2 regions of the Paenibacillus sp. FSL R10-2796 genome follow, and region 1 is predicted to be linked to the other one. Evidence: a T-box and tRNA genes for the amino acid it is inferred to sense, from the RefSeq annotation. Region 1 holds a T-box; the other holds one or more tRNA genes.
What was found. A T-box is a leader RNA that pairs with one kind of tRNA and senses whether it is charged. The one in region 1 lies ahead of argS (arginine--tRNA ligase), so its partner is inferred to be a tRNA-Arg.
Positions count from the first base shown of each region.

Region 2: it encodes a tRNA-Arg, which carries the amino acid that the T-box ahead of argS (arginine--tRNA ligase) is inferred to sense. The anticodon was not compared.

Region 1 is NZ_CP150178.1:5,924,749-5,939,891, forward strand. It holds gene NST58_RS26525 (exosporium glycoprotein BclB-related protein) at 1-795, opposite strand, end outside; gene NST58_RS26530 (collagen-like protein) at 1,223-3,982, opposite strand; gene NST58_RS26535 (hypothetical protein) at 4,028-4,387, opposite strand; T-box leader at 4,637-4,855, shown strand; gene argS (arginine--tRNA ligase) at 4,896-6,761, shown strand; gene NST58_RS26545 (cellobiose phosphorylase) at 6,820-10,164, opposite strand; gene bglX (beta-glucosidase BglX) at 10,211-12,379, opposite strand; gene NST58_RS26555 (extracellular solute-binding protein) at 12,489-14,093, opposite strand; gene NST58_RS26560 (carbohydrate ABC transporter permease) at 14,151-15,050, opposite strand; gene NST58_RS26565 (ABC transporter permease subunit) at 15,068-15,143, opposite strand, start outside.
Region 2 is NZ_CP150178.1:1,045,815-1,060,957, reverse strand. It holds gene rbsK (ribokinase) at 1-652, opposite strand, end outside; gene glgP (alpha-glucan family phosphorylase) at 909-2,525, shown strand; gene katA (catalase KatA) at 2,788-4,245, shown strand; gene NST58_RS04750 (sporulation protein Cse60) at 4,397-4,591, opposite strand; gene NST58_RS04745 (GreA/GreB family elongation factor) at 4,988-5,443, shown strand; gene NST58_RS04740 (YdeI/OmpD-associated family protein) at 5,513-5,977, opposite strand; tRNA gene NST58_RS04735 (tRNA-Gly) at 6,079-6,149, opposite strand; tRNA gene NST58_RS04730 (tRNA-Pro) at 6,162-6,235, opposite strand; tRNA gene NST58_RS04725 (tRNA-Arg) at 6,268-6,344, opposite strand; tRNA gene NST58_RS04720 (tRNA-Gly) at 6,355-6,429, opposite strand; tRNA gene NST58_RS04715 (tRNA-Leu) at 6,437-6,521, opposite strand; tRNA gene NST58_RS04710 (tRNA-Lys) at 6,537-6,612, opposite strand; tRNA gene NST58_RS04705 (tRNA-Gln) at 6,620-6,694, opposite strand; tRNA gene NST58_RS04700 (tRNA-Asp) at 6,711-6,788, opposite strand; tRNA gene NST58_RS04695 (tRNA-Met) at 6,814-6,890, opposite strand; tRNA gene NST58_RS04690 (tRNA-Met) at 6,962-7,038, opposite strand; tRNA gene NST58_RS04685 (tRNA-Val) at 7,054-7,129, opposite strand; tRNA gene NST58_RS04680 (tRNA-Glu) at 7,136-7,207, opposite strand; tRNA gene NST58_RS04675 (tRNA-Ser) at 7,224-7,316, opposite strand; tRNA gene NST58_RS04670 (tRNA-Asn) at 7,322-7,397, opposite strand; tRNA gene NST58_RS04665 (tRNA-Ile) at 7,401-7,477, opposite strand; rRNA gene rrf (5S ribosomal RNA) at 7,535-7,651, opposite strand; rRNA gene NST58_RS04655 (23S ribosomal RNA) at 7,725-10,650, opposite strand; rRNA gene NST58_RS04650 (16S ribosomal RNA) at 10,913-12,470, opposite strand; gene NST58_RS04645 (hypothetical protein) at 12,943-13,230, shown strand; gene NST58_RS04640 (alpha-mannosidase) at 13,275-15,143, opposite strand, start outside.

The DNA of each region.
Region 1 (15,143 bases):
AGCAGTTCCTGTTGCTCCGGTTACACCAGCTACTCCTGTGGCTCCCGTTACACCAGCTACTCCCGTTGCTCCCGTTGCTCCAGCAGTTCCTGTTGCTCCGGTTACGCCAGCACCTGTCGCTCCCGTTACACCAGCAGTTCCTGTCGCTCCCGTTGCTCCAGTACTTCCTGTTGCTCCCGTTGCTCCAGCACTACCTGTCGCTCCGGTTTCGCCAGTACTTCCTGTCGCCCCCGTTGCTCCAGCACTTCCTGTCGCTCCCGTTACGCCAGCACCTGTTGCTCCCGTTGCTCCAGTACTTCCTGTCGCCCCCGTTGCCCCTGCACTTCCTGTCGCTCCCGTGGCTCCAGCACCTGTGGCTCCGGTTACGCCAGCGCCTGTCGCTCCCGTTGCACCAACGCTTCCTGTAGCTCCAGTAGCTCCAGTAGCACCTGTAATTCCTATATTTTCTCCATATAATTCAGAGTAGACAAGGCGATGAGCAATCACTAATTGACCTGTGCTACTCTTCCCCCAAACTGAAATTTGAATGGGATCATCAATCGTAATAGGTGTTGTGAATAGAAATTCAAATGAATCAAAGTTTGCATAATAATCCCTATTAACCACTTGATTAGGAGCTAAATTAACCTGTTCACTTACATATAAAGTTCTTGTCCCATTCATATAATAGCCTTCGACTTGAACCGTTGACGGAGTATCATCACTCTGATTGACAATTTTAAGAGTAACAAGCTGAGTAGGTCTTACACCGCCTACCAGATTATTTTCTATGGGACCAGTAGATAGTTGACTCAATTTTCAACACCTCATTTTTTATGAAATTATAATACTCGTATTATTTGAATTTCGAAAATCAACTCACCTGAACAAAACTATCCTCAAGAGTTACGTATAAACTAGGGTTTTATCTATAATCATTCCTCCCCCTGCTCTAAGTTGATAATCTATGAGCCTACAAATCAGTTCATATTTTTTGGCTCTTTATAGTATTATTCTTATTTTGAATTAAGGTGTGGACATCCATTTAAAAACTACTATTACACATATTTGATTTATTAAAATAAGCTAAAAATCTGTAATGGTTTAATAGAATAAGAATCTAATAAGCAACGTTCCAGTCGACTTATAACATATGCCAACAAAACAGAGGGTAACCCGAGAGCCACACTAACGGCTACCGAATTACCCCTGTTATAAACACTGAACTTGAAGATAAATAAGCTTAAGTTAATTCATGAACAGACCAGACGATACCTGCTGAGTTCGCTCCACCCAAATTCAAAGGAACCGTCAAACCATTTGCCACATAGAACAAGCCAATCACATCACCTGCGGTTAATGCAAATTCTCCAGCTAGCGTCACAGTACCACTTCCCAAAATTGCTCTCAAATCTAATATAAGCGCTACATTCACATCAAGTACTGGGAACAACCCACTTACCAGATTTGTTGCAGTAGGAGAAGTTCTCTGAACTACGAAAGCCGGATTAACTCCAGCACCAAGACTGATAGAAAGTGAGGCAGTTGTGGAATAATTGATAGTCGCTTCAATCGAATATCTACCAGTTGTCGGAATGGTATAATTTCCACCAACTTCGTCGAAAGACGGGCTATCATAAAAAGGTGTTGTCACAGTCCAGCCAGTTAATTGTGTAGATGTGGAAATTGCCAATGAGGGTTTGAAAGCAGAAAACCCTTCTTGTTGAATATTCGGACCTGTTGCTCCAGTTACTCCGGTAGCTCCGGTAGCTCCGGTTACACCAGCTATTCCAGTCGCTCCTGTTACTCCAGCTACTCCTGTTGCTCCTGCTACTCCAGTCGCTCCGGTCACTCCAGCTTCACCCGTTGCTCCGGTTACACCAGCTACTCCTGTTGCTCCAGTTGCTCCTGCTACTCCAGTCGCTCCGGTTACTCCTGTTTCACCCGTTGCTCCGGTTACACCAGCTACTCCTGTTGCTCCTGTTGCCCCTGCTACTCCCGTTGCTCCAGTCGCTCCAGCTTCACCCGTTGCTCCGGTTGCCCCAGCTACTCCTGTTGCTCCTGTTGCTCCTGCTACTCCAGTCGCTCCGGTCACTCCAGCTTCACCCGTTGCTCCGGTTACACCAGCTACTCCTGTTGCTCCGGTTACTCCTGTTTCACCCGTTGCTCCAGTTACACCAGCTACTCCTGTTGCTCCAGTTGCTCCTGCTACTCCAGTCGCTCCGGTTACTCCTGTTTCACCCGTTGCTCCGGTTACACCAGCTACTCCTGTTGCTCCTGTTGCTCCAGTTGCTCCTGCTACTCCAGTCGCTCCGGTCACTCCTGTTTCACCCGTTGCTCCGTCTACTCCCGTTGCTCCCGTAGCACCAGTCGCACCAGTCTCTCCTGCTCCAGTTGCACCAGTCGCCCCAGTTACTCCGTCTGCTCCTGTCGCCCCTGTTGCCCCTGTCTCTCCTGCTCCGGTCGCTCCTGTAGCACCCGTTGCTCCGTCTGCTCCCGTTGCTCCAGTTGCACCTGTAGCTCCATCGGCTCCTGTCGCCCCAGTCTCTCCTGCTCCGGTCGCTCCGGTAGCACCCGTTGCTCCGTCTGCTCCCGTTGCACCAGTCGCCCCAGTTGCTCCATCGACTCCAGTCGCTCCAGTTGCTCCGTCTGCTCCCGTTGCTCCCGTTGCTCCTGTTGCACCTGTAGCTCCATCTGCTCCTGTTGCCCCAGTCTCTCCTGCTCCGGTCACTCCTGTTGCACCCGTTGCTCCATCGGCTCCCGTTGCACCAGTCGCACCAGTCACTCCATCTGCTCCGGTCGCCCCTGTCTCTCCTGCTCCGGTCGCTCCGGTAGCACCCGTTGCTCCGTCTGCTCCCGTTGCACCAGTCGCACCAGTCACTCCATCTGCTCCGGTCGCCCCTGTCTCTCCTGCTCCGGTCGCTCCGGTAGCACCCGTTGCTCCGTCAGCTCCCGTTGCACCAGTCGCACCAGTCACTCCATCTGCTCCGGTCGCTCCCGTTGCTCCTGTTGCTCCATCCGCTCCGGTTGCACCAGTCGCCCCAGTTACTCCGTCTGCTCCTGTCGCCCCTGTTGCCCCTGTCTCTCCTGCTCCGGTCGCTCCTGTTGCACCCGTTGCTCCGTCTGCTCCCGTTGCACCAGTCGCCCCAGTTGCTCCATCGACTCCAGTCGCCCCAGTCTCTCCTGCTCCGGTCGCCCCGGTTGCTCCGTCTGCTCCCGTTGCACCAGTCGCCCCAGTTACTCCGTCTGCTCCTGTAGCTCCATCGGCTCCTGTTGCCCCTGTCTCTCCTGCTCCGGTAGCACCCGTTGCTCCGTCTGCTCCCGTTGCACCAGTCGCACCAGTTACTCCGTCTGCTCCTGTAGCTCCAGTCTCTCCTGCTCCGGTAGCACCCGTTACTCCATCCGCTCCGGTTGCACCAGTTGCACCTGTAGCTCCATCGGCACCTGTTGCCCCAGTCTCTCCTGCTCCAGTCGCTCCAGTTGCTCCATCCGCTCCCGTCGCCCCGGTTGCACCAGTTACTCCATCTGCACCTGTCGCCCCAGTCTCTCCTGCGCCGGTCGCTCCCGTTGCTCCGTCTGCTCCCGTTGCTCCTGTTGCTCCATCCGCTCCCGTTGCACCAGTCGCCCCGGTCGCGCCAGTTATCCCTTGCGTTACACCAAGCAATTCTGCATGTACAAGTCGATGGGCAGTCACAATCTGGCCAACGCTATTTTTTCCCCATACTGAGATTTGAATCGGATCATCTACCAGACTTGTAGTTGTAAAAATAAATTCAAACGCATCAAAATCGGCATAATAATCACGTGTTATAACTTCATTAGGTGCTACATTTATCAGCTCGCTGACATATAAAGTTCTTGTCCCATCCATATAGTATCCTTGAACAAGAGCCATTGATGAATCAATGTCACTTCGGTTATCAATTTTGACAGTAACATGCTGAGTAGGTCTTACACCCCCTACCATACTATTGTCTATCGGTCCGGTAGATAAATAACTCAATTTCTCATCACTCCTTTAACGTTAACTGTGTCACAAAAATAATTATTAAATTAATACTGCCTGCTTCTCCCACGCAACTATGCGATGAGGATCTACCAATGCCCCTGAGTTCTGTTTACCCCAGACTGAAATCCCAACCTCTGCTTCAACCGCTTCTACTGTTGTAAACACAAATTCAAATGCGTCCAAGTCGGCAAAATAGTTCTTAGTTAAAACTTGATTAGGTGCTAGATTTACTGTTTCATTCACATACATCGTTCTTGATCCGTTAAGAAGGAAACCTTGAATAACTAGATTATAAGGATTAAGAGAATCCCGATTAACTACTTTTACGGTTACCAGTTGCGACGGTCTGACCCCTAGGATCGGGCTGTTATCTATAGGTCCAGTAGAAAAAATAGCCATGTTTTATTCACTCCTCCCTTCCACTACAATTTGAAAGATTAGTGGCTCCGTATAGTAATATTCCTTGGCTTGAGTTAGCGTGTGGACTGTTGTGCAAAGGAACAGCTGGTCCTATAACAAGACAGCCTTCTTTTTCCAAATTTATAATCTACTAATCTGATAAGCTAACAACAAAGAGCAACCAAGATTGTTAAGAAGCTAACCACTATTGCTTTTTATGAAATATTAGGTATACTGGTAAAAATTAATTAAGCATCGATGAGCGGGAGAGTAGTTAACGAGATCTAGTCCTCAGCGAGCCGGGAGAGTGTAAGCCGGTACAGATCCCTTTAATGAAGCGCACCCGTGAGATGGACTTCTGAACCTTAGTAGGAAGTCCCGGCTGAAGGCCGTTATCCCGTAAGGTGGCTGAACAACTTGTTCAGCAACGAGAGTGGTACCGCGAGCGCTAAAGCCCTCGTCTCTTTTGAGACGAGGGCTTTTTTGTATTTTCAAAGGAGGGTATACCATGTTAAATCAAATCATCAAAAACAGCATTGAACAAAGTGTAAAAAAAGTATTCCACACCTTAGAAGTTGCCTACCCAAAAGATGTTACAATTCTGATCGAACAGCCAGCTAATCTAGAGCATGGTGATTATTCATGCAATATCGCTATGCAGCTAGCCAAAACTCTACGTAAATCCCCAATGGTCATAGCAGAATTAGTGAAAGCAGAGCTTCAATTCCAAGGGCGCTTCGCCGGTCTTTTACAAAAAGTTGAAATCGCTGCTCCCGGATTTATCAATTTGTATATGAATTGGCAAAGCTGGGCTGAACATTCCTTTGAACTGCCTGCCAGCACTGGGGAAAAAGTCATCATCGAGCACACTTCTATCAACCCCAACAAAGCCGCTCACGTAGGTCATCTAAGAAACGCCTGTATCGGCGATACTCTAGTCAGAATTATGAAAAGAACTGGGTATAACGTAGAGGTCCATAACTACATTGATGATCTCGGCAATCAGCTGGCGGATACAGTTGTTGGATTATTAAATATATCTTTAGAAGGGGAACACCAACGTTTCGGTGATTTTTGCTGGGATCTTTATGCCAAAGTGAACAAAGAATATGCGCTGAACCCTGAGATGACACATAAGCGCACAGATATACTGCACTCCCTTGAACAAGGGGGCGGTAACGAAGCCTGGCTGGGCAACCTTGTAGCTGAACGCATCGTTAGAGAGCATGTAGAGGAAATGAAACATTTTGGAATTTATTATGATTTGCTGGTATGGGAGAGCAGTATTTTAAAAGAGGGATTTTGGGCAGCCGCAGCTGAGCTACTGAAGCAGACAGCCGTTTTTGTACAAGAGACTGAAGGTAAACTCGCAGGCTGCTGGGTGCTGAAGCAAGGAACAGAGGCTAACATTGGAGCGGATTCAGAGGAGCATCAGCTCGATAAGGTGCTGGTGCGTTCGAATGGGATTTTAACGTATACAGCCAAAGATATTGCCTATCATCTCTGGAAATTTGGTCTTTTGACCAAAGATTTCTCCTTTAGCGAATTCTCGTCCGGTTTATGGACAACTGGATTAACTGGAACCCAAGAATCTTATGGGCAGGCGGACAGAGTCATCAATGTGATCGATTACAGACAGGAATATCCACAACAGATGGTTAAGCAAGCCTTAGGGGCACTAGGTTATAACGAGCAAGCAGACAAACTCCATCATGTGAGCTATGGTGTTGTATCTCTTAGTCCCGCTTCGGCGGCCGAGCTGGGTATAGATATTTCAGAAGGCAAATCTTCTTATGCTATGTCCGGACGTCAGGGAATCGGGATTAAGGTAAGCGATCTGGTGGAGCTTATGGAACAGAACATTGAGCACTCACGTTCCGATAAAGACGGCCTCTCCAGCCGATTGATTGCCACTGCTGCGATTCGCTACTATCTGCTACGGTTTAATTTAGGAACGGAAATCGTGTTTGATTTCAAACAGGCTACCGAAATATCCGGCAATACCGGAGTTTATCTGATGTATACTTTTGCGCGTGCGACAAGCGTTTTGAGTAAAGCTACGATCCCAATCCTTACAGCTGCCGCACAGCTTCAGTTCCCTTCCGAATTGGAAAAAGCAGAGCTTGCCCTGCTAAGACAGCTAAGCCTCTGGCCGGAGATATTACATTCAGCAAGTATAGAGTTAACGCCAAATACGCTCTGCACTTACGCACATACCTTAGCTACACTGTTCAACAACTTCTATTCTGGATGTCCGATTCTAAAAGGAGATCCAGCTACGATCGAATTCCGCCTCTGGCTCACTTCAAGATTCAAGGACATCTTGGGAGATGTGCTCGAAGTGCTTGGGTTACCGACACCGAGCCGAATGTAAAAAACACAAAAAAGGCAATCTCCGCGCTTAACGCGGAGATTGCCCTTCTATATATATGTTACTTATAAATCTCTATCACATTTCCAGCTTCCGTGCTGAGACGATCAAAGTCCGCACGTTTGATGCGAACACCACCACTACGATAGCGGTTAGGTGTACCTTCTGTTTGCACTTCCGTACCGTTGATAGTAATTTGACTAATCTCACGACCTGTAAGGTGATAGATAAAGTCTACCTTAGTGCCTGCATATTCAAAGCTAAAGTGCATTCCATCCAGCGATTCCGGCAGAATAGGGTCAACAATTAAGTCTCCACCTTCCGTACGGATCCCCAGTGCATTCGAGATTAACTGGTTCATATAGATCCCAGGACCGCTGGAATAGATTCTCCAGCCACCTTTAACAGCTACGTCACCATTGCGCAGTTTATCGAAATTCTCCTGTGCCTCATAACGGGTGTTAAATTTACCATCCGAGCTACTGAAATAGGAGTTAGCTTGACGTAGTTCAGCGTTTGGCACCACATCGCGGATTCCGATCGGATTAATCGCTGCCAGACCCTTCCAGACCTGATCGGTTTTACCGAGCTTAGCCATAGCCTCTACATAACGGATATGTGCATGCACATACTGAAGTCCAATTTCCCGGCCAAAGTTAGCCGCTTGCTCCGCACGTTTGAAATGAGTGCTGACCCCGCCAACATATTGAGCTGGACGATTCATCAGACGCACACCGTCAGGGCAGAATAGTTTATCCTGAATGACATCATAGTGTGCTTCGGCCTGTTCCGGAGTAAGCAGCTCACTGATCATACTGCGCGTCATAGGCAGCAGACGGTACTGAATACCTGTTTCTGTGTCACTTGGGTGCACCATAAGTTTAATTTGCTCAGGGTCTTCCATATACAGGAAGCCAGGAATCACTTCGGATTGAAGCATATGAGTATGGAAATCCTCACGGATCCCTTCCACCATCGCCTTCAGTTCCTCTGCCTCAGCTTGATCAACTGAACGAAGCACCTCTGAGAACTGATTAAGTGTCTGATAGGTAAGTGCCACTGTCCAGCTGCTGACCATATACTGCTTCAGCTGTGGATTTGCAGGCTGGAGCGTATCATCCCAGTCTCCATCACCGTAAGAAGACAGATGTGTGTCATGCAGGAAATGATCCTTAATATAAGCAATTTCCTTCCGTGCGTGATCCAGCAACGTCGCCTTTTCTTCTGTAAAGTCAAAGCTGTGCTTACGGGTATACGGTACTGTTGCTCCCAAGATGCTGTAATCCTGAGTTACTGCCAAGTAGTCTCCAAGCACCTTAAGCGGCCATACAATAATATCTCCATGACTTTCTTCTTGTTGTATCTTCGTGTATTTATCAAACATGAACCACTGTGGCCAGTTGCCATCATCTTCATATTGATGACTATACAGCGTCAGCAAAATTTCCCGAACCTGTTCGTATTTTTGCGTAGCCATGAAATATTCCACAGGTCCCTGACATACATCCCTTGTTCCCCAAGCAGCGCCACCATATTGCTCTAAACCATGTGGAACCGAATAGTGAACCAGCATGTTATGTGTGTACCACCAAGTCAGAGCGTTAACCTTAAACAGTTCACCTTCTGTTCCGTCCCCAAGCGTCAGGCGGAAGCCATTCATCACACCAGCATAAAACGCGCGATAAGCAGAAATTTCTTCCTCAGCTGAACGATTTCTTGGAGCAAGTGACTTACCATCCAGAAGCCCTTGAATATTCAAGGTCCATTCACTGCTGGCAGACAGCTCCAGAACTGCTAACGGCGCTTCAGTTGGTTGAACCGGAGAGACAAGTCTACCTTCATCCTGCAGAGTTAACTCCGCACCCTGTACCTTTAATTTATACTGTAAGTCAGGATATTCACCAGCACTTAGTGCGCTTCTGTCAGCGGAGAAGATTACTGCTCCACCTTCTTGCTTAGATTGATATGGAAGCTCGTATTCATTAACGTTCATAGTGATTTGATTAGTGACTAAATAACGATAAGCTCGTCCGCTTTCCGAACGCACATTCAGGAATATCTCTGGCGAATCTTCGGTGGTGTAGTTCGTAATAATGAAGCATTCACCATCTGTTCTGTAATACCAACGAGCATAGTTGAAACCAACCTCAAATAGAGAAGGCATGGTCAGCAAACGATATTCACCGTTCCACTCTACATAAATGCGTTGTCCTGAAGCTTTTGGAATGTTAAGCGCATTTCTTGGATTGGACATTAGCTTGTTGAAATTGGTATTTCCAATTACCACTTGGGAGTTAAAGATCCCGTACATATAAGAAGTTGTTGTGATGACCTTATCATTAAGTCGAGCGTTATCCCCACTCATCAGGATATGGCCGTGTGGCCGTTCTACGCGCATTTCTTTCTCTTTTAATACTACGTGCTCATAATTCTCCGTGAAAAAGGAAAGTAGTGTGTCTCCTTCTCTCTCCTCCTGATAACGAACCGGAAACAAGACCCCGATCTCTTTCTCTGTCAGCGAATCTGCAGCCAGCGGTGCTCCCAGCTCCTTCGAGAAGAAAGAACGTTCAAGTGCTGCTTCAGCTTCTAAAGGTAAATCTTTAACAGCATCCCAAGCCGCAGCAATATCATTAGCAAATTCTAGCGCAGTGATCGCTTCTGGATGATCTTGCTTAAACAATCCGTAGAACACAAACCGTGTTTCCCCGCTCAGCTTCACCCGTTCCGATTGCAGCGCAGTATATGCAAATTCATATTGATAGATCTCATTACTTAATTGCTCACGACCCAAGCTCTCTGGTTGGTTGGTTTCTTTATAGGACAGTCCAAAGAATTGAAAACCGTCTGTTGAGAAGCTTGTTGCCTTGGTAAGTGAACCCTGTTGCAGATATGGGAATTTCCCGCCCTGCGGCTGATTCTGTCTAGAGCAAACAACGTACCCGTTGGATTGATCCTCAAATACCGCATGATCGATATACTGTGACAGGTAAGCTTCATTACTGCGGACAGCGGCGATATCAGCAATCCCTACATCCTGTCCGTACACAAGATCTACCTCTGCATTTTGTCCAGTAAGCTTCACATCCCAGAACCAAGCTCCTCCTGCAGTAGGGGTGAAAATAACTTGATATTCAATATTTTCCGCAGTACCTTCCCAAACCAAACGGTTTCCAGCCTTACGTACAGTGCTTGAAGAATGAATGCCCAGCAAAGGAATGGCTTGAATGTTTCCATCATTGTGCACTCGCAAATATAGATTGGATAATGAACCATCCACAATGCTTGGCAGCAATTGATTGATCATTGTCCGTTCGTAGAGGACTTGGAACAAGTCCCCGCTGTTTGTAAAAGTGAAGGATAGATCCCCGGCGTTTAAACGGATGTTAGTATTCAAATTAGTAGTCATATTATACACTTCCTCCATTACGGCGTTACTGCCGTATATATTCTACTTATGCTAATGTTAAGCAAAAATCCCGTTCTTTAACCTCATTGCTGTTCGAACCGACGAATAATTTAAATCGTCCCGGATCGCTGCTAAAGCTTAGATCGCTATGATAGTAACGAAGCTGCTGTTCGGTAAGTGTAAAGGTCACTTCACGACTTTCCCCTGGTGAGAGGTTGATTTTGGCAAAATCCTTCAGTTCCTTCATTGGTCTGACGACCTCTCCGGAAATGTCTCGGATATACAGCTGCACTACCTCTTCCCCATCCACTTCTCCAGTATTGGTCACCGTAACTTTTATTTCAATAGGCTGATTTTCAGTCATGATATCACCGGACAGAATTGGTTCACTATAGCTAAATGTCGTATAGCTCAGTCCAAAACCAAATGGCAAAAGCGGTTCATTAGGAATGTCCAGATATTGCGAGACATAACGTTTGTCGGCACCCGGAGCATGAAGTGGGCGTCCAGTGTTGAAATGATTGTAATAGACTGGAATCTGCCCAACGGATACCGGGAAAGACATCGTTAATCTTCCTGAAGGATTCTCATCTCCATAAAGTAGACTGGCAATTGCCGCTCCGCCTTCACTGCCCGGGAACCAAGCTTCCAGAATAGCATCTGCATGCTCGTACACACCGGCCAAGTCTAGTGGACGTCCATTAAACAACACCACCACGATAGGCTTATTCAGCTGTTTCAGACGTTGTAAAAGCTCAAGCTGCGCTTCCGGCAAACGGATATCTGAACGGCTGCCCGCTTCTCCACTCATCTCTGAATGTTCACCAAGCGCCAGTACAATCACATCAGCTTGCTTAGCAGCCGCTTCCGCCTCCAGCCACTGTTCCTCTGTAAAGCTATCGACTCCAGAACCTTCTGCAACAGTAATCTTACCCGCACCTGCGCGAGCTTGAAGTGCTGGTGCAAGACGGCTTGCCTCTTCCGTTGAACCCAACCACGACCACGGTCCAAGAATATCACCGCTAGTAGCAAACGGTCCAATTAGCGCAATCCGTTGCTCTGCAGCAAGCGGCAGAACCTGATCATTCTTGAGCAGTACGCAGGATTTAGCCGCCAACTCACGCGCCGCATTTCGATGATCTTCACAGAAGATTACCTCACGCTCTTTCTCGACGTCAGCTCCGCGGAACGGATGCTCGAACAAGCCCAATCTTTGCTTCAATTTCAAAATACGAAGCACAGCTTCATCAATAATCTTTTCATCTACTTGTCCATCTGCAACAAGCGCCGGAAGCTGATGAACGTAACAAGCCGTCATCATCTCGATGTCTACACCAGCTTTGATGGCTTTAAGTGCTGCCTCAGCCTCATCCTCGGCGACACCATGTGGGATCAGTTCCTTCACTGCACCCCAATCCGAAATCAATACGCCATCAAATCCCCATTCCTCACGAAGCAGCTGGCGAAGCAGCTTGACGTTGCCGCTTATCGGAATCCCATCAATCGTATTAAATGAAGTCATGACCATTTCTGCACCTTCATCCAGTGCTGCACGATAGGCCGGCAGATAATATTCACGCAGCTGCCGTTCCGATAAATCCACCGTATTATAATCACGACCGCCTTCGGATAGACCATAGGCAGCAAAGTGCTTAATACAAGCCGCCAGACGATCTACATCACCAGTCAAGTCGCTTCCTTGAAATCCGCGCACAAACGCACGGGCAAACCTACCATTCAAATATGGATCTTCTCCTGTAGATTCCATTACTCTTCCCCAACGTGGGTCCCGTACAAGATCCGCCATTGGCGCATAAGTAACGTGCACACCGGAGACTGCCGCTTCTTTAGCCGCAATCTCGGCGCTCAGCTCTGCGCGATCCATATCCCAAGAGCAGCCAATTGCCAGCGGGACCGGAAAAATCGTCTTGAAGCCATGCACAATATCCGCCATCATCAGCAAGGGAATGCCCAATCTATTTTTGCGTAAATGGGCTTCCTGAACCGCAATGACTTGCGCTGCACCTGATAGACCAAGTACAGAGCCGCTGCTCTCGATCATGTGGTCCGTAATTCCCATGGATGCCATAGGGCCAGTGATTTGTCCTCCATCCTCTGCCCCTTCATAGAAATTAGCGGCTAGCTGCTGCAATTGTGCAATCTTTTCTTCAAGCGTCATCTGGTTCAACAAGGTAGTCAGTTGCTGCTCATTCATTTCAAATCCTCCATTGTTCAATTCTGCCGATGCCTATGAATGGAAAAACCCGTGTGCAAGAATTGCACGCGGGTCCTGTAGGTTCATTCCTACATGCATAGGGCGAAAGCTATTTTTTTAGATTGTTTAGTTCATCTAGAACCGGCTGAACGAGGGATTGTTTGCTCTTAACCCATTCTTTCCAGTTCGCCTCTAGATCGCCTGGTTTCAAAATCAGGTTAGTGTATTCTGTAGCATAGTCAAAGGAAGCCTGATTTTTAGCCTTGGAATCATACAACTGGTAGTCCCAGTCATATTCAGCCGTTGCTTTGTCTTTTAACGCAAGCTCAGCTTTTTCCTTGAACAGTTCTACAGAACGATCGCGATATTCTTTTTTGATCGCAGGGTTCACGACACTAAAGTCATCCGCCAAGACATACAGTCCTTCAAAACGGTTCGGATATTTCTTATCCAATGTTGTTCCTTCAGGGAGTAGGCTGATTAATTCGCCATTTTCGCCTTTTTTCCAGTCTGTTCCTTCAAAGCCCAAGTTAACGGTCAATTGACCTTCTTTACTTGTTGTATATTCCATGAAGTCCATAATCCGTTCAAATTTCTCTTTGCTAATATCTGGCGAGAAGATTACAGCAGACCAGAAGTTAACTTGATCGAGGTTACGATATTTACCGTCATCGCCAAGTACAATAGCTGTGTGTACTAGGTCATCACTATTTACACCTAGGTTATCTTTCATTTTAACGTCCATGTCTTTTCTGTAAGAAGCCAAACCACCTAGACTCGTAATACCGGAAACACCGTTAACTGTGAACTTTTGGCCAGATTCACCATTTTTCCAAGTATAAAACTCAGGGTGCAGTAATCCTTCTTTATAAGTAGTTTGAAGTTCTTTCAGTGCCGCTAACGTTTCATCGTTGGCTGGACCCCATTGGTATTTGCCATCTGCATCTTTATAGAATGCTGACTCTACTCTGGAATGCACGCTATTAGCCATTACAATATTAGTCAAAGCATCGTTGATGTCATAAGAAATAGGAATGAGTTTATCTCCTACCTTGCCAGGGTCTTTCTCTTTAAGCAATCTAGCAAATTCCATCAGTTCTGTAGTAGTGTAGGCATCCTTCAATTCAAAACCAACGGCTTTAGCCCAGTCAGAACGCAGAGCAATTACTCCGATTTGGTTAATGAGCGGATCTGCCGGCTTGTTCTCAAAGTATACCGGTCTTGGCAGAACATAAGTGCCACCTACCGCTTTCTCCAATTCATCGCCAAGTCCTGTCAGCTTATAAGCGGCTGCCACATTCGGCCAGCGTTCTTTCCAGTCATCTGGCAGCTTGTACAGCAGCCCTTGATCAATGTAATTAAGCGCATCACCGTGAACATAGTTCCAGCTTGCTACGTCAGGAAGATCACCAGAGTTAATCCATAGGCGAAGCTTCTCAGCCCATGAATCCCATTCAATATAGTTGTAATCCCATTTAATATTGAACTTATCCGTAAAATATTTATGATACACGTTATCAAAATCAGATTCTGTTGTCTTAATGGTACTGGCTAACGAAATCTTCAACTCATCTTTATATCCATCTGTTGGATTGCCTGAATTTCCGCTATTAGCATTGTTGTCTGAGCTTGAGCATGCTGCCAACATGATTGGAGTAAGACATAAAACACCGGCAAGGATTGACTTTACAGATTTTCTTTTTAAAATATTCATTTTGTCCTCCTTAAATTGTGTGACTGACCCTCTTTTATATGGATAAATCATAAACCACTAGGTCTTGATAGCCCCTGTAAGTACCCCTTTGGCAAAGTGCTTTTGGAGCATTGGGAAGAAACACATAATAGGAACCATGGTAACGAATACTGCCGCCATTTTCATACCCATGGAGAATGATTGTTTACCCACTGCGTCAACACTTGTGGCATTCGATGCATTCACTTGGGCTTCCATAATGATAGATCGCAACACGTTCTGCAGTGGCATCTGATCCGCTTTCCGCAGGAAGATCATGGCGTCATACCATCCATTCCAGAAGGCTACTCCGTAGAACAGTGTGATGGTAGCTACGATTGGAGCAGATAATGGCAGGACTACAGAGAATAGGATTCTCCATTCCCCAGCACCATCAAGTCGCGCAGATTCCATCAGGGACTCAGGCAGACTGCTAAAATAGTTCGACATCAGAATCAGGTTAAACGCACTGAAGCTTCCTGCCAGAATAACTGACCAAAGGTTGCCTGTCAGATGCAGATCCTTCATCACCAGGTACAAAGGTACAATCCCGCCATTAAAAATCATTGTGAACAGGACAAGCATAAAAATCAGCTTTTTACCCGGGAATTTATTGCGGCTAAGGCCGTAAGCCATACTTGTCGTCAAGAACAAGCTAAGCGGGAGTCCTAAGATTAAGATCTTAAAGGTATTCCAATACCCTGTCCCGATCCGCCCATCAGCAAAGAGTGCCCGATAGGATTCCAGTGTTGGGTTCTTCGGAAATAACATCATAGGGTTATCAGCGTATTCTTTTTGCGTAGAAAAAGAAATCATAATGACATTCCAGAATGGAATAAGAATGGCCAAAGCGCCTACACTCAGAATTACGAAAATCACATAATCCATAGCGGTCATTTTTTTATGGTCTTGCATAATTGTCAGCTTTTTTTTACTCATACATTTGCACTCCTTTCTTACCGGAATAAACCGTCTCCGCCCATAAGTTTGGCAGCTCTGTCTGCCAGAATCAGCAGAATCATATTAACAAGT
Region 2 (15,143 bases), 2.4 Mb from region 1:
TCTGTACTCCTTTTTGCAGCAAAATACGGGCTGCCTGCTCAGCAGTCTCTGCGCTATCCACAGTCATTCCGGACAAAATCCCGGCTTCCGTCTCATTAGGTGTCAGGTAAGATACCTGAGCCAGCATCTCATCCTTTAGCACTCTAGCTGGTGCAGGATTAAGGATGACCGGAATCCCCTTACGATGGGCAATCGCGATCGCCTGCTCACTCATCGCCAGATCCATTTCAAGCTGCAGCACAATGATCTTAGCCTGGCTAATCACAGCCTCCAATGCCTGAATATCCTCTACCGTAAGCTCAATATTCGCTCCAGGTACCACGATAATCCGATTTTCTCCATCTTCTTCAATAACGATTGAGGCGACTCCTGTTGCCTCATGTTCACTTACAGAAATATGCTCTATATGAATGCCTTCATTCCTGATAATCTCCAGCATTTCGCTACCAAAGGTATCTTTTCCAACTCTTCCGATCATACTAACCTCTGCACCCAGACGTGCTGCGGCAACGGCCTGATTTGCCCCTTTTCCGCCAGGAGATAGAGCAAAGGCTTGTCCAATCAGGGTTTCTCCTGCATTTGGTGACCGGTTTGTACGTACCACCATATCCATATTCAAGCTTCCAATCACAACTATATCCAACTTAGACACCACCATTAATTATTTCTTCAATCTCTTTATCTTAGGGGCTTCTGTCCACTTTATCAATCAATTCCGCTCAATTGGATTCAAAATGGTTGTTTTCACCAAATTGACGTTATGCTTTTATTCATCGAGTGTGCTAGAATAGTGGTGCAATCGCTTCCACAATGATTGCCTGCACTATTTTGAGCAAACGTTTGCACCTAAGATAATGCCCGCAGCTTCACTGCAATTTAATCTAATCCGTGATTAGGAGGCTTATCAAGTGAACGAACAAAAATTACCGTCAGTCGCTTATTTTAGTATGGAGTACGGGCTGCATTCCGATTTCAAAATGTATGCCGGAGGTCTGGGCATTCTTGCCGGAGACTACATCAAGGGTGCAAAAGATATCAACGCCCCTATTATCCCTATTGGGCTGAAGTGGAAACAAGGTTACACGGACCAAAAGATTGATGCCAATGGCAATCCGTACGACTCCTATCACAATTATGTTTATGAGTTTCTTGAAGATACAGGGGTTAAGGTAACTGTTAAAGTCCGAAAAACCGATGTGGTATGCAAAGTATGGAAAACTGATTATTTTGGCAACAGCACATTGTATTTACTGGATACGGATATTCCCGAGAATAATGATGCCTGGATCACAGGCCAATTGTACGGCTGGTTCGGCGAAGAACGGATCGCACAAGAGATCGTGCTTGGGATTGGTGGAGTCAAAGCTATGCGTGCGTTGCAAATCCCTATTGATGTCTATCACTTCAATGAGGGTCATGCGGCTCTAGCGGCTATCGAGCTAATCCGTGAAAAAATGTCCGGAGGCCACACCTTCGAAGAAGCGTGGAAAGCCACTCGCGAAGAAGTCGTATTCACTACCCACACACCAATCAAAGAAGGCAACGAAACCCATCCTCTCGACCGACTTGAGTATATGAGTGCGTTCAACGGCTTAACCCGTGACCAGATGGAGCGGATCGGCGGCGAGCCATTTAATATGACGGTTGCAGGTCTAAGACTATCACGTATTTCCAACGCAGTAGCCCAGCTACACGCCGATACGGCTAATAAAATGTGGAAGGAAGTAGCCGGAAGATCAGAAATTATAGGCATTACTAATGCCATCCATACTCCTACCTGGGTAGATGATAGAATGACGCAAGCCTACGAACAGGATGGAGACTTATGGGCAGTGCATAAAGAGATCAAGGGCGAACTGATCCAGTTCATCAAAGAACGTTCCGGCATTAGCTTAAATGCTGACAATTTACTCATCGGCTTCTCACGCAGAGCAGCTCCATATAAACGAAGCGACCTGATCTTCTCACAGCCAGAAATTATCGAACCTTATCTGGAGTCTGGAAAGATACAAATTGTATTCTCCGGCAAAGCGCACCCACTCGATGATAACGGTAAAAAAATCGTCAGTAACCTAGTAGCGATGATGAAAAAGTATCCAAAGAGTGTTGTGTTCCTCGAGAATTACGATATGACGATTGGCGCCCAGCTGACGCGCGGTGCTGATATTTGGCTCAACAATCCACGCAGACCATTGGAAGCCAGCGGCACCTCCGGGATGAAAGCAGCTATGAACGGTGTATTGAACTGTTCTATTCTGGATGGCTGGTGGCCGGAAGCCTGTATCGATGGCGAGAATGGCTGGCAGATTGGAGACGGCTTCGAAACTACAGACTTTGAGGTGCTGGATAAGCATGATAGTGATGCACTGTACAACACCTTATTGAAACGTGTGCTCCCAACCTTTTACGAGAATCGTGAACAGTGGGTACAAATGATGAAAAAGAGTATCGAAACCACCCGTACGGAGTTTGCCACCAAAAGAATGTTAGATGAATATTACAACAGAATGTACATTAAAGCCTAAGTACAAGAACCGAATATCTTCTATATCAAAAAATGCAGCGCACCCCTTCAGTGATGGTAGGGATGCGCTGTTTCTTTTTTAATTCTGCTAAGTAATTAATCACTTTGTCTATCATATATATCTGAATGTGCCAACGATGTATTGACGATTACCACATATTGTAATGAGTCAATTATTTAAAAAGTGTTGCAATTTCTCTAAAAAACATTAATATAGAACTTATACTAAATCTAAAATCAAATCTCATGAGGTGATTCTATTAATGAGCTCCAATAATAATAATCTTACAACCAGCTGGGGTGCTCCAGTAGGCGACAATCAGAATTCAATGACAGCCGGTGACCGCGGTCCCACTTTACTGCAAGATGTCCATTTGCTTGAGAAATTAGCCCACTTTAACAGAGAACGTGTTCCTGAACGTGTCGTTCATGCTAAAGGTGCTGGCGCTCACGGGTATTTTGAAGTTACAAAGGATCTAACCCAATACACAAAAGCTAACTTTTTGTCTGAAGTAGGCAAACGTACACCGTTGTTCATTCGTTTTTCTACTGTAGCTGGTGAATTAGGTTCTGCTGATACCGTACGCGACCCTCGTGGATTTGCCGTGAAGTTCTATACTGAAGAAGGAAACTATGATCTCGTAGGTAACAATACGCCTGTATTCTTCGTTCGTGATGCGATTAAATTCCCGGACTTTATTCATACACAGAAACGTGATCCACAGACACATCTGAAGAACCCGAATGCTGTATGGGACTTCTGGTCTTTATCGCCTGAATCTCTGCATCAGGTAACGATTTTGATGTCGGATCGCGGAATTCCAGCTACGCTGAGACATATGCATGGGTTCGGTAGCCATACCTTCAAGTGGGTAAATGCCGAGGGCAATGCAGTCTGGGTGAAATACCATTTCAAAACAGAACAAGGCATTAAGAATCTAGATGCAGACCTTGCTGCCAAAATCGCTGGGGAAAACCCGGATTATCATACAGAGGACTTGTTTAATGCTATTGATAAAGGAGATTTCCCTGCTTGGAAGCTCTACGTGCAAATTATGCCAATCGAGGATGCGAAGACTTACCGTTTTGATCCATTTGATGTAACAAAGGTCTGGTCGCAAAAAGATTATCCGTTAATCGAGGTTGGCCGTATGGTATTGGATCGCAATCCGGAGAACTACTTCGCTGAAGTAGAACAAGTTACATTCTCCCCCGGCTCTTTCGTTCCTGGTATTGAAGCTTCGCCGGATAAATTGCTACAAGGCCGTCTGTTCGCTTATGGTGATGCACACCGTCACCGGGTTGGTCCCAACCATAACAGTTTACCTATCAACCGTCCAAAAGTAGAAGTGAAGAACTATCAACGTGATGGTGGTATGGCCTTGGGCAACAATGGCGGTTCCGGTGCCTATTACGAGCCTAACAGCTTAGGAGGACCTAAAGAATCACCGCAGCATAAAACATCGCCGTTCGAAGTCTCTGGTTATGCGGATAGTGTCTCCTACAATAGTGACGATCACTATACACAACCAGGTGACTTGTACCGTCTAATGTCTGAAGAAGAACGTACCCGTCTAGTTCAAAATATCGTTGGCGCTATGACTCCTGTTGAAAGTAACGATATCAAACGTCTCCAGATTGAGCATTTCTTTAAAGCTGATCCAGACTTGGGACAGCGTATCGCATCCGGTTTGGGTTTATCTGTACCAGACGGAATGTAAGATTGTAAATGCACTTATAAACTAAAGAGGACCTTTGCCCGTAGATGGGAAAGGTCCTCTTTTTGCTAATTAGCTGAAAACATAATAAATGATGACAATCACAACGCCCAGCGTGGAGACAATGGATAGACATGAAAAAAACGTGTTCCAGTTATTGCCTTTCATTTGTCTTATACACGACCAGTATAGTGGTTCTTTGGTGCTCTGCCCCATCACGTGATGATTTAACTACCGAACCGTAACAGATATTCACAATCTGTTCCTCCCGTAGTCCTGCCAGGAACTCATTAGCTTTATTCTCTGCATAAGAATTGTCAGCATCTACAAACTCTTTAACTTGAATCATCCTGATCTCCTCCTTTAATAAATTAAGTAGTTATTTTATAGTTCTGGAATCTATATGTGAACTCAACGAAATGTACATGGCGTATCACTCCCCAGGTAACAATTAATGTAAAAATATCTTCAAAATACAGTATAGGCATTTCGCAGTTTTCTACGAAATGCCTATGCATCAGCCTATCATAGCACCCAAGTATGTAATAGTCAAAGGTTTTCATTACAATATTTAGAAGGTTTTAATTCCCCTTTTAAAATGGATTGGATTTACAAATAGAAGCTGGTATACTGATCAGAAGGTCTCCATTGGGGGACCTCTATTTGTATAGGAGGGATTTTAAGATGGCAACACACCATAACAGGTTTACAAGGAATGTGCTACTTAGAGGGGGTGAAATCTACTATGAACCATAGTCTTATCTATGAAGGCTCACGGACACAGCTGCTTCAGCAGCTTATCTATTTTGATGAGGAAAAAATCGCATTTCTAAATCAGTACTTTCCGGTACGGAGCAAGGATAGAAGCAACGCTGAAACGCTGTTATCCCGTTATTGCTCCGAGCTGGAACAATTACTAACTGAGTTCAATGGTGAAGATTTAAATTCACAGGTCTTTATCGGAAGTCAGCTGCAGCTTCGTTACTTGGACGATAATACTACAGATATCTATACCATCGTATTTCCTAACCAAGCAGAACCTAACGATAACAAGATTTCTATGTTGTCACCTATAGGCATGCAGCTGCTGCTGGCTGAGCTCGGCAGTACTTGTCAGCTAGCGATTCCTTCAGGTCAACTAGAGGTGAAGATCGAAAGCATTAAGTTCGTGAATAATGGTGAAGTAGGCGTTCTTATATAAGGACGATCCCTTATATACCCACTACAGCAGCGTCCCTTTCCAGATATTAAGGAGGAGGACGCTGTTCTATTATTTAAGCCTCAAACCTTCTTCCAGCTTATTAACTGACTTCTGGATCCTTGCTGCTCTGGTTTCCGGTCTTTTCGCCCCTTCGATCCAGCTCACATATTCCTTCCGATAGGAATAAGCCAAGCTGTTATAATATACCTCTGCCTGCTCATTGCTGCTTAGTGCGTCCAGAAAATCTTCTGGAGCTTCTATCTCTCGCAATTGATGATCTTGTTCCATTGTCACCCGAACTATATCTCCAGGTTGAGCATGGGCTAAGTCTCGCAGTTCTTTTTTCACGACCATAAAATGTTTCCCATTACCATGCGGCATGAGTGTTCCTCTATAGGGAATGTCATTCAGGCTTCCTTTAACTTGTATCCTTGATTTAGTTTCATATATTTGTTCAGCGTCAAAAGGAACCGTAAGATATGTCCAACTCCCATTCGTATCTGGTCTGACTAACCTTGCTTCAAATTCAAACATTGGCCCCTCCTCAAATAAAATCTCTAGTTCCTATTGTATCCATACGTGCTTAACTATACAAAAAAACACCCGCCTAATACCGGCAGGTGTCTCTCTTTATAAGCGGGTGATGGGAATCGAACCCACGCTATCAGCTTGGAAGGCTGAAGTTCTACCATTGAACTACACCCGCAAAGGTATAAAATCGGGATGACACGATTTGAACATGCGACCCCCTGGTCCCAAACCAGGTGCTCTACCAAGCTGAGCTACATCCCGTTAACAATACTATAACTGCTTAGTAATAAAAATGGCGCGCCCTGAGAGATTCGAACTCCCGGCCTTTTGATTCGTAGTCAAACGCTCTATCCAGCTGAGCTAAGGGCGCAAAATCTATATGGAGCGGACGACGGGAATCGAACCCGCGACCCTCGCCTTGGCAAGGCGATGCTCTACCGCTGAGCCACGTCCGCAAAAACATGGTGCGCGTGAAGGGACTCGAACCCCCACGTCGTGAAACGCCAGATCCTAAGTCTGGTGCGTCTGCCAATTCCGCCACACGCGCACACTTTAAAGAAAATGGTGAGCCATGAAGGACTCGAACCTTCGACACCCTGATTAAAAGTCAGGTGCTCTACCAACTGAGCTAATGGCTCTCATAAATGGCTGGGGATATAGGATTTGAACCTATGCATGACGGAGTCAAAGTCCGTTGCCTTACCGCTTGGCTAATCCCCAATAATAATTAACTAAATGGCGGAACCGACGGGATTCGAACCCGCGATCTCCTGCGTGACAGGCAGGCATGTTAGGCCAACTACACCACGGTTCCATAGACATAATGCATAAGTGTAAATTGGTTGCGGGGGCAGGATTTGAACCTGCGGCCTTCGGGTTATGAGCCCGACGAGCTACCGGGCTGCTCCACCCCGCGTCATTAATTAGTATATACTATTCATTTTCACCATACCAGCTTATCCCTAAACATAATGTATAAGAGTAAATTGGTTGCGGGGGCAGGACTTGAACCTGCGACCTTCGGGTTATGAGCCCGACGAGCTACCGGGCTGCTCCACCCCGCGTCAGTGAAAATAATATGGTGGAGGCTGAGGGGATCGAACCCCCGACCCTCTGCTTGTAAGGCAGATGCTCTCCCAGCTGAGCTAAGCCTCCATGATATGACCCGTATGGGATTCGAACCCATGTTACCTCCGTGAAAGGGAGGTGTCTTAACCCCTTGACCAACGGGCCATGCTAATAATTTTTATGGCGGAGAGAGAGGGATTCGAACCCTCGAGACGCTTGTGGCGCCTACACGATTTCCAATCGTGCTCCTTCGGCCAAACTCGGACACCTCTCCATAAATGGCTCCCCGAACAGGACTCGAACCTGTGACAACTCGATTAACAGTCGAGTGCTCTACCAACTGAGCTATCAGGGAATATGGTGGGCCTTAGTGGACTCGAACCACCGACCTCACCCTTATCAGGGGTGCGCTCTAACCAGCTGAGCTAAAGGCCCTTCTAAGACATATTAATATTAAGGGCAAAAAAAATACCACGGGTAATGTGGTTGTCCGCTTGGCGGCGTCCTACTCTCCCAGGACCCTTCGGTCCAAGTACCATCGGCGCTGGAGGGCTTAACGGTCGTGTTCGGGATGGGTACGTGTGGAACCCCTCCGCTATCGCCACCAAACGGGCATTTACAGCGTAAATGCTCAGGCTTGATGCCTGAAAACTGAATCCGAAACGAATTTGCATTCTAAGTATAGGATAAGCCCTCGACCGATTAGTATTGGTCAGCTCCATGCATTGCTGCACTTCCACCTCCAACCTATCTACCTCGTCGTCTTCAAGGGGTCTTACTAATTGGGAAATCTCATCTTGAGGGGGCTTCACGCTTAGATGCTTTCAGCGCTTATCCCGTCCGTACGTAGCTACCCAGCCATGCTCCTGGCGGAACAACTGGTGCACCAGCGGTACGTCCATCCCGGTCCTCTCGTACTAAGGACAGCTCCTCTCAAATTTCCTGCGCCCACGACAGATAGGGACCGAACTGTCTCACGACGTTCTGAACCCAGCTCGCGTACCGCTTTAATGGGCGAACAGCCCAACCCTTGGGACCTACTTCAGCCCCAGGATGCGATGAGCCGACATCGAGGTGCCAAACCTCCCCGTCGATGTGGACTCTTGGGGGAGATAAGCCTGTTATCCCCAGGGTAGCTTTTATCCGTTGAGCGATGGCCCTTCCATGCGGTACCACCGGATCACTAAGTCCGACTTTCGTCCCTGCTCGACTTGTAGGTCTCGCAGTCAAGCTCCCTTATGCCTTTGCACTCTGCGAATGATTTCCAACCATTCTGAGGGAACCTTGGAACGCCTCCGTTACTCTTTAGGAGGCGACCGCCCCAGTCAAACTGCCCGCCTGACACGGTCCCCGTACCCGGTAAGGGTACTAGGTTAGAACCTAGATACGATCAGGGTGGTATCCCAACGGCGCCTCGACCGAAGCTTGCGCTCCGATTTCTACGGCTCCCACCTATCCTGTACAGATCGTACCCAAATTCAATATCAAGCTGCAGTAAAGCTCCATGGGGTCTTTCCGTCTTGTCGCGGGTAACCTGCATCTTCACAGGTATTAAAATTTCACCGGATCTCTCGTTGAGACAGCGCCCAAGTCGTTACGCCATTCGTGCGGGTCAGAATTTACCTGACAAGGAATTTCGCTACCTTAGGACCGTTATAGTTACGGCCGCCGTTTACTGGGGCTTCGGTTCATAGCTTGGGTTACCCCTAACCACTCCCCTTAACCTTCCAGCACCGGGCAGGCGTCAGCCCGTATACTTCGCCTTGCGGCTTCGCACAGACCTGTGTTTTTGCTAAACAGTCGCTTGGGCCTTTTCACTGCGGCCCCCTCGTGCTATTCACACTACCGGGGCACCCCTTCTCCCGAAGTTACGGGGTCATTTTGCCGAGTTCCTTAACGAGAGTTCTTCCGCGCGCCTTAGAATTCTCTTCTCGCCTACCTGTGTCGGTTTGCGGTACGGGCACCTTCTCCTGGCTAGAGGCTTTTCTTGGCAGTGTGAGATCATGACCTTCGCTACTATAATTTTCGCTCCCCATCACAGCCCAGCCTTAATGATGTGCGGATTTGCCTACACATCAGCCTCACTGCTTAGACGGACATCCATCAGTCCGCGTCACTACCCTCCTGCGTCACCCCATCGCTCATAGCGGATTACGGTGGTACAGTAATTTCAAACTGTTGTCCTTCGACTACGCCTTTCGGCCTCGCCTTAGGTCCCGACTTACCCTGAGCGGACGAGCCTTCCTCAGGAAACCTTGGGCTTTCGGCGGATCAGATTCTCACTGATCTTTTCGTTACTCATACCGGCATTCTCACTTGTGTAGTGTCCAGCGCTCTTTTCAGTACACCTTCAACCCCTACACAACGCTCCCCTACCCCAGATACATAGTATCTAGCCATAGCTTCGGTGGTGTGTTTAGCCCCGTTACATTTTCGGCGCAGAGTCACTCGACCAGTGAGCTATTACGCACTCTTTCAATGGTGGCTGCTTCTAAGCCAACATCCTGGTTGTCTGTGCAACTCCACATCCTTTCCCACTTAACACACACTTGGGGACCTTAGCTGATGGTCTGGGCTGTTTCCCTTTTGACAATGGATCTTAGCACTCACTGTCTGACTCCCGGCAATAAGTATATGGCATTCGGAGTTTGACTGAGCTTGGTAATCCTTGCGGACCCCGCACCCAATCAGTGCTCTACCTCCACTACTCTTATACCGAGGCTAGCCCTAAAGCTATTTCGGGGAGAACCAGCTATCTCCGAGTTCGATTGGAATTTCTCCGCTACCCCCACCTCATCCCCGCACTTTTCAACGTACGTGGGTTCGGGCCTCCAGTGCGTGTTACCGCACCTTCACCCTGGACAGGGGTAGATCACACGGTTTCGGGTCTACGTCCACATACTAAATCGCCCTATTCAGACTCGCTTTCGCTGCGGCTCCACCTTCTCGGCTTAACCTTGCATGTTAAACGTAACTCGCCGGTTCATTCTACAAAAGGCACGCCATCACCCATTAATAGGGCTCTGACTTTTTGTAAGCACACGGTTTCAGGTTCTATTTCACTCCCCTTCCGGGGTGCTTTTCACCTTTCCCTCACGGTACTGTTTCACTATCGGTCGCCAGGTAGTATTTAGCCTTAGCAGATGGTCCTGCTGGATTCATACGGGGTTTCACGTGCCCCGCACTACTCGGGATCCGTCTCGGAGAGAATACAGTTTAGGTTACAGGGCTTTTACCTCTATCGCGGGCCTTTCCAGACCTCTTCACCTACCATATTCCTTTGTAACTCCATGTGAGACGTCCCACAACCCCTAAGAGCAAGCTCTTAGGTTTAGGCTGTTCCGCGTTCGCTCGCCGCTACTGACGGAATCACTATTGTTTTCTCTTCCTCAGGGTACTTAGATGTTTCAGTTCCCCTGGTCTGCCTCTACACATTTCCTATGTATTCAGAAATGAGTAACTGCGAATTACCACAGCTGGGTTTCCCCATTCGGACACCCCCGGATCAAAGCTTGCTTACAGCTCCCCGAGGCAGTTTCGTTGTTCGCCACGTCCTTCGTCGGCTCCTGGCGCCTAGGCATCCTCCGTGTGCTCTTATTAGCTTAACCTTGATTTTTCCGCAGGAAAATATCATACGATGACATTCTCTTTGGAATCATCTCACTAATAACATTTACTTGTTTACACAAGTTGCTAAAAGATGTTCTAAAACGCAAATTCGTTTCGGTATCCAGTTTTCAAGGATCAAGTCTTACTTGAGAGCTTAAACTCTCAAAACTGAGCAACGAGTGAGTAACAGGCCTAAACCTGAGTTTTGGAAGCTGAGCTTCCGATTTGAATGTCCTCATTGCAGAGAACGATTCTCCATAGAAAGGAGGTGATCCAGCCGCACCTTCCGATACGGCTACCTTGTTACGACTTCACCCCAATCATCTACCCCACCTTCGGCGGCTGGCTCCCTTGCGGGTTACCCCACCGACTTCGGGTGTTGTAAACTCTCGTGGTGTGACGGGCGGTGTGTACAAGACCCGGGAACGTATTCACCGCGGCATGCTGATCCGCGATTACTAGCAATTCCGACTTCATGCAGGCGAGTTGCAGCCTGCAATCCGAACTGAGACCGGCTTTGATGGGATTGGCTCCACCTCGCGGCTTCGCTTCCCGTTGTACCGGCCATTGTAGTACGTGTGTAGCCCAGGTCATAAGGGGCATGATGATTTGACGTCATCCCCACCTTCCTCCGGTTTGTCACCGGCAGTCACTCTAGAGTGCCCAACATTACTTGCTGGCAACTAAAGTTAAGGGTTGCGCTCGTTGCGGGACTTAACCCAACATCTCACGACACGAGCTGACGACAACCATGCACCACCTGTCTCCTCTGTCCCGAAGGCCGCCACTATCTCTAGCAGATTCAGAGGGATGTCAAGACCTGGTAAGGTTCTTCGCGTTGCTTCGAATTAAACCACATACTCCACTGCTTGTGCGGGTCCCCGTCAATTCCTTTGAGTTTCAGTCTTGCGACCGTACTCCCCAGGCGGAGTGCTTACTGTGTTAACTTCGGCACCAAGGGTATCGAAACCCCTAACACCTAGCACTCATCGTTTACGGCGTGGACTACCAGGGTATCTAATCCTGTTTGCTCCCCACGCTTTCGCGCCTCAGCGTCAGTTACAGCCCAGAAAGTCGCCTTCGCCACTGGTGTTCCTCCACATATCTACGCATTTCACCGCTACACGTGGAATTCCACTTTCCTCTTCTGTACTCAAGCCACCCAGTTTCCAGTGCGACCTCAGGTTGAGCCCAAGGTTTAAACACCAGACTTAAATAGCCGCCTGCGCGCGCTTTACGCCCAATAATTCCGGACAACGCTTGCCCCCTACGTATTACCGCGGCTGCTGGCACGTAGTTAGCCGGGGCTTTCTTCTCAGGTACCGTCACTCCGGTAACAGTTACTCTACCGGACGTTCTTCCCTGGCAACAGAGCTTTACGATCCGAAAACCTTCATCACTCACGCGGCGTTGCTCCGTCAGGCTTTCGCCCATTGCGGAAGATTCCCTACTGCTGCCTCCCGTAGGAGTCTGGGCCGTGTCTCAGTCCCAGTGTGGCCGTTCACCCTCTCAGGTCGGCTACGCATCGTCGCCTTGGTGGGCCGTTACCCCACCAACTAGCTAATGCGCCGCAGGCCCATCCCTCAGTGACAGATTGCTCCGTCTTTCATTCTTCTCTCAGGAGAAAAAAGAAATTATCCGGTATTAGCTACCGTTTCCGGTAGTTATCCCAGTCTGAAGGGCAGGTTGCCTACGTGTTACTCACCCGTCCGCCGCTAAGTTATTTTGAAAGCAAGCTTTCAAAATAACTCCGCTCGACTTGCATGTATTAGGCACGCCGCCAGCGTTCGTCCTGAGCCAGGATCAAACTCTCCAATTAGTATTGAAAAGAGCGATATGCTCATTTTGAAACATCTGACGAGAAAATTAATTCTCTAATTTGGATTTCACTTGCGTGATTTCCTACTCACTCGTTGTTCAGTTTTCAAAGATCAAGTTCTCGTTGGTGCCATTTAATGTCTCAGCAGCAACTCTTATACTATATCATGTTCGGCTATTTAATGTCAAGCTCTTTTTTTAACTTCTTTTTCGAGCTCGGCATGTGTACTTCTTGGCCGGACTTAGAATATATCATGTATAGAGATCCATTGCAAGCTTTATTTTAAAAAAACTAAACACATACTTCTCCGCAATTGTATCGCAACCGTATTCCCCTTTTCCGCGTCTATCTATTTAACATCAGAGCCCCTTCATACATAGGTATCAATTCCATTATTTTTTGGCAAAGAGGTGATTCATATAAAGACCTTGCATGATCTCTAGCTTCCCTCTAAAAGGAGGTTGGAGAATCAATGAGCAGAAGTGTGAAAAAGCAACCCGTGTGCAGCGACCAACAGAAAGATGGTTCATCATGGGCTAAAAAACAAGCCAATAAAGCCGTCCGCCGTTACCCTGGCGACATCCCTAAAGGGAAATGGTATCAGAAACTGTATAACAGCTGGAACATTTGCGACTACAGCTTTTACCAAACTAAACAGCAGGCGATTCATGAATGGGAAACAAACAATTGGATCCAGATGAGATTCCCCTCCCGCCAAGAGGCCATTCAAGATTGGCACAAGTCTTATAGAAGAAAGTAAATCAAAAGATGCCCCGGCAGGGAAGCCCCGGGACATCTTTTTACTTAGAAGCTTAATTTCGCACCTACAGTTACAATCTCAGATGGTCCGACCTCTAAGTGGTGAACCGAAGACGTTGCTCCTTGTAAAGCAGGGTTAGGCTGCTCTAAGATATTGCTTTTAAATAAATACTCTTGAGGACTGTTCACTTTCAGTTGCAACTCTGTCTGCTGAGCGGACATATTGTACCAACGCAAAAACAAGTCGCCGGAAGCTCCGTTCATTTTCATGGATGAGAAGGCCATGTTGTCTCCCTCCCAAACCAATGGGGTATATCCAGAGTTCAACTTCCCGCTATGCAGGCCGGTCTGACATACCGTCCAAGGAGTCTGGAATTGATAGGCCTCTGTAAATGCCCGTTGTTCACTTCCCTCACCAGAATGAGGAATCAGCTCCAGTTGTGCTGTGTATTCGCCCAGGCACTGAGCTTCCGGTGTTGGGAACCAGCCCCAATCCCCCAATTCCCCTACGCTGCGTAGCAAGGTGACGGCAATAGTATTGCGTCCATCCCGCAGAACCTCATATTCGTTCAATCCCTGATTGGCTACCGTAAGTCCTACATCGCCATTGCTGACATCCACAAAGGATTGCTGATGTTGAGTGTTGCTCGGATTTGCCCATTCTGGTGCTGGATTATTATCTCGGGTAGCCACTTCAAACATAGAATCCACACGATGCACATCGGTAGACAGATCGGTCGGGAACAACATTCGTATCCGGTGATCCTTGGCTTGGTTATTAATTGTGGATTCAATATGCACACCTTTGCCTTCCCGCTCCAGCGATACGACGGTACGAAGCTTCAAAACCACCGTATTTACACTCCGCTGCGCTTTACGCTCAGGATAATACACAAGTGCACGCTGTTCCGCCTCCAAGGTGTCATCCGCCGAAGCCGGAATCTCCCAATCTATTCGGATCTCAATGGCCGCACGGAAGGGAGAGTCTTCAATCTCCTTAATAACTGCAGGCTGGCCTTTGGTCGTCAGCGCTTGTTCACCTTCTGGCTGCTTGTACATGTATTCATTGCCTACATCTCCGGTATTCTCGTAAATCCCCAACTCACGATAAGTGGTACCGCTATGCTTATCCAATAACGTAAATGAACCATCCTCAGCAACAACTACCTTGAGAGATGCATTCTCCAAGCTGCGCTCTCCTTCTATTAAAGAGCTTTCCTGAGTGGATTCCGTAGTTGATTGTACCCAAGCGTAAGTACAGAGCCCAAGTGCAGGCACATTGCGTGCTTCAAAAGTAAGTCTCACCTTGCGGCACATATACGGCTGGCGGAATTGGTCATCAGGCAGATCATAACCAAAGCTTAAACCCAGATCTTCCACTGTAGACGCTAATTCCTCCCCTGTGTGATCGACGAGAATCCTGCCGGACAAATCAACAGCCAGCATTCTGCGGGCGGTCTCATCCAAAGGATAACCCTCGCGCAGATATAACCGTTCAGCATCCAGCTCTATAGTTACCGTTCCCGTACGCTTCCACCCCGTGGTATTCATCACTATAAAAGGAACTGCATCTTCCCCGTATGCGGAAAAGCCAGAAGTCTCCACTTGATCTGCGATAAACTTAGCACTGTCATCTATGATGCTCTCAGCAACATGCCGGCTTTTATCAAAACGAGTTACCATCTCACGATGCACTTCATCCACACTACAACCACAGATACTGTCATGCGGATGGTTCTGCATCAGCGTCTTCCAGGCATAGGTGAATAGATGGTGCGGGTAGTCCTGTCCGGACAGGCGGGCGATGGAGGCCAGCGGCTCGGCTACTTTTTCCAAAAGAGTCTGGCCCAGCTGGTTCATCTGCTTCAAATAAACCCGGGCTGAGGCTGTGTTCACTAAGGTGCCCCATCCGTC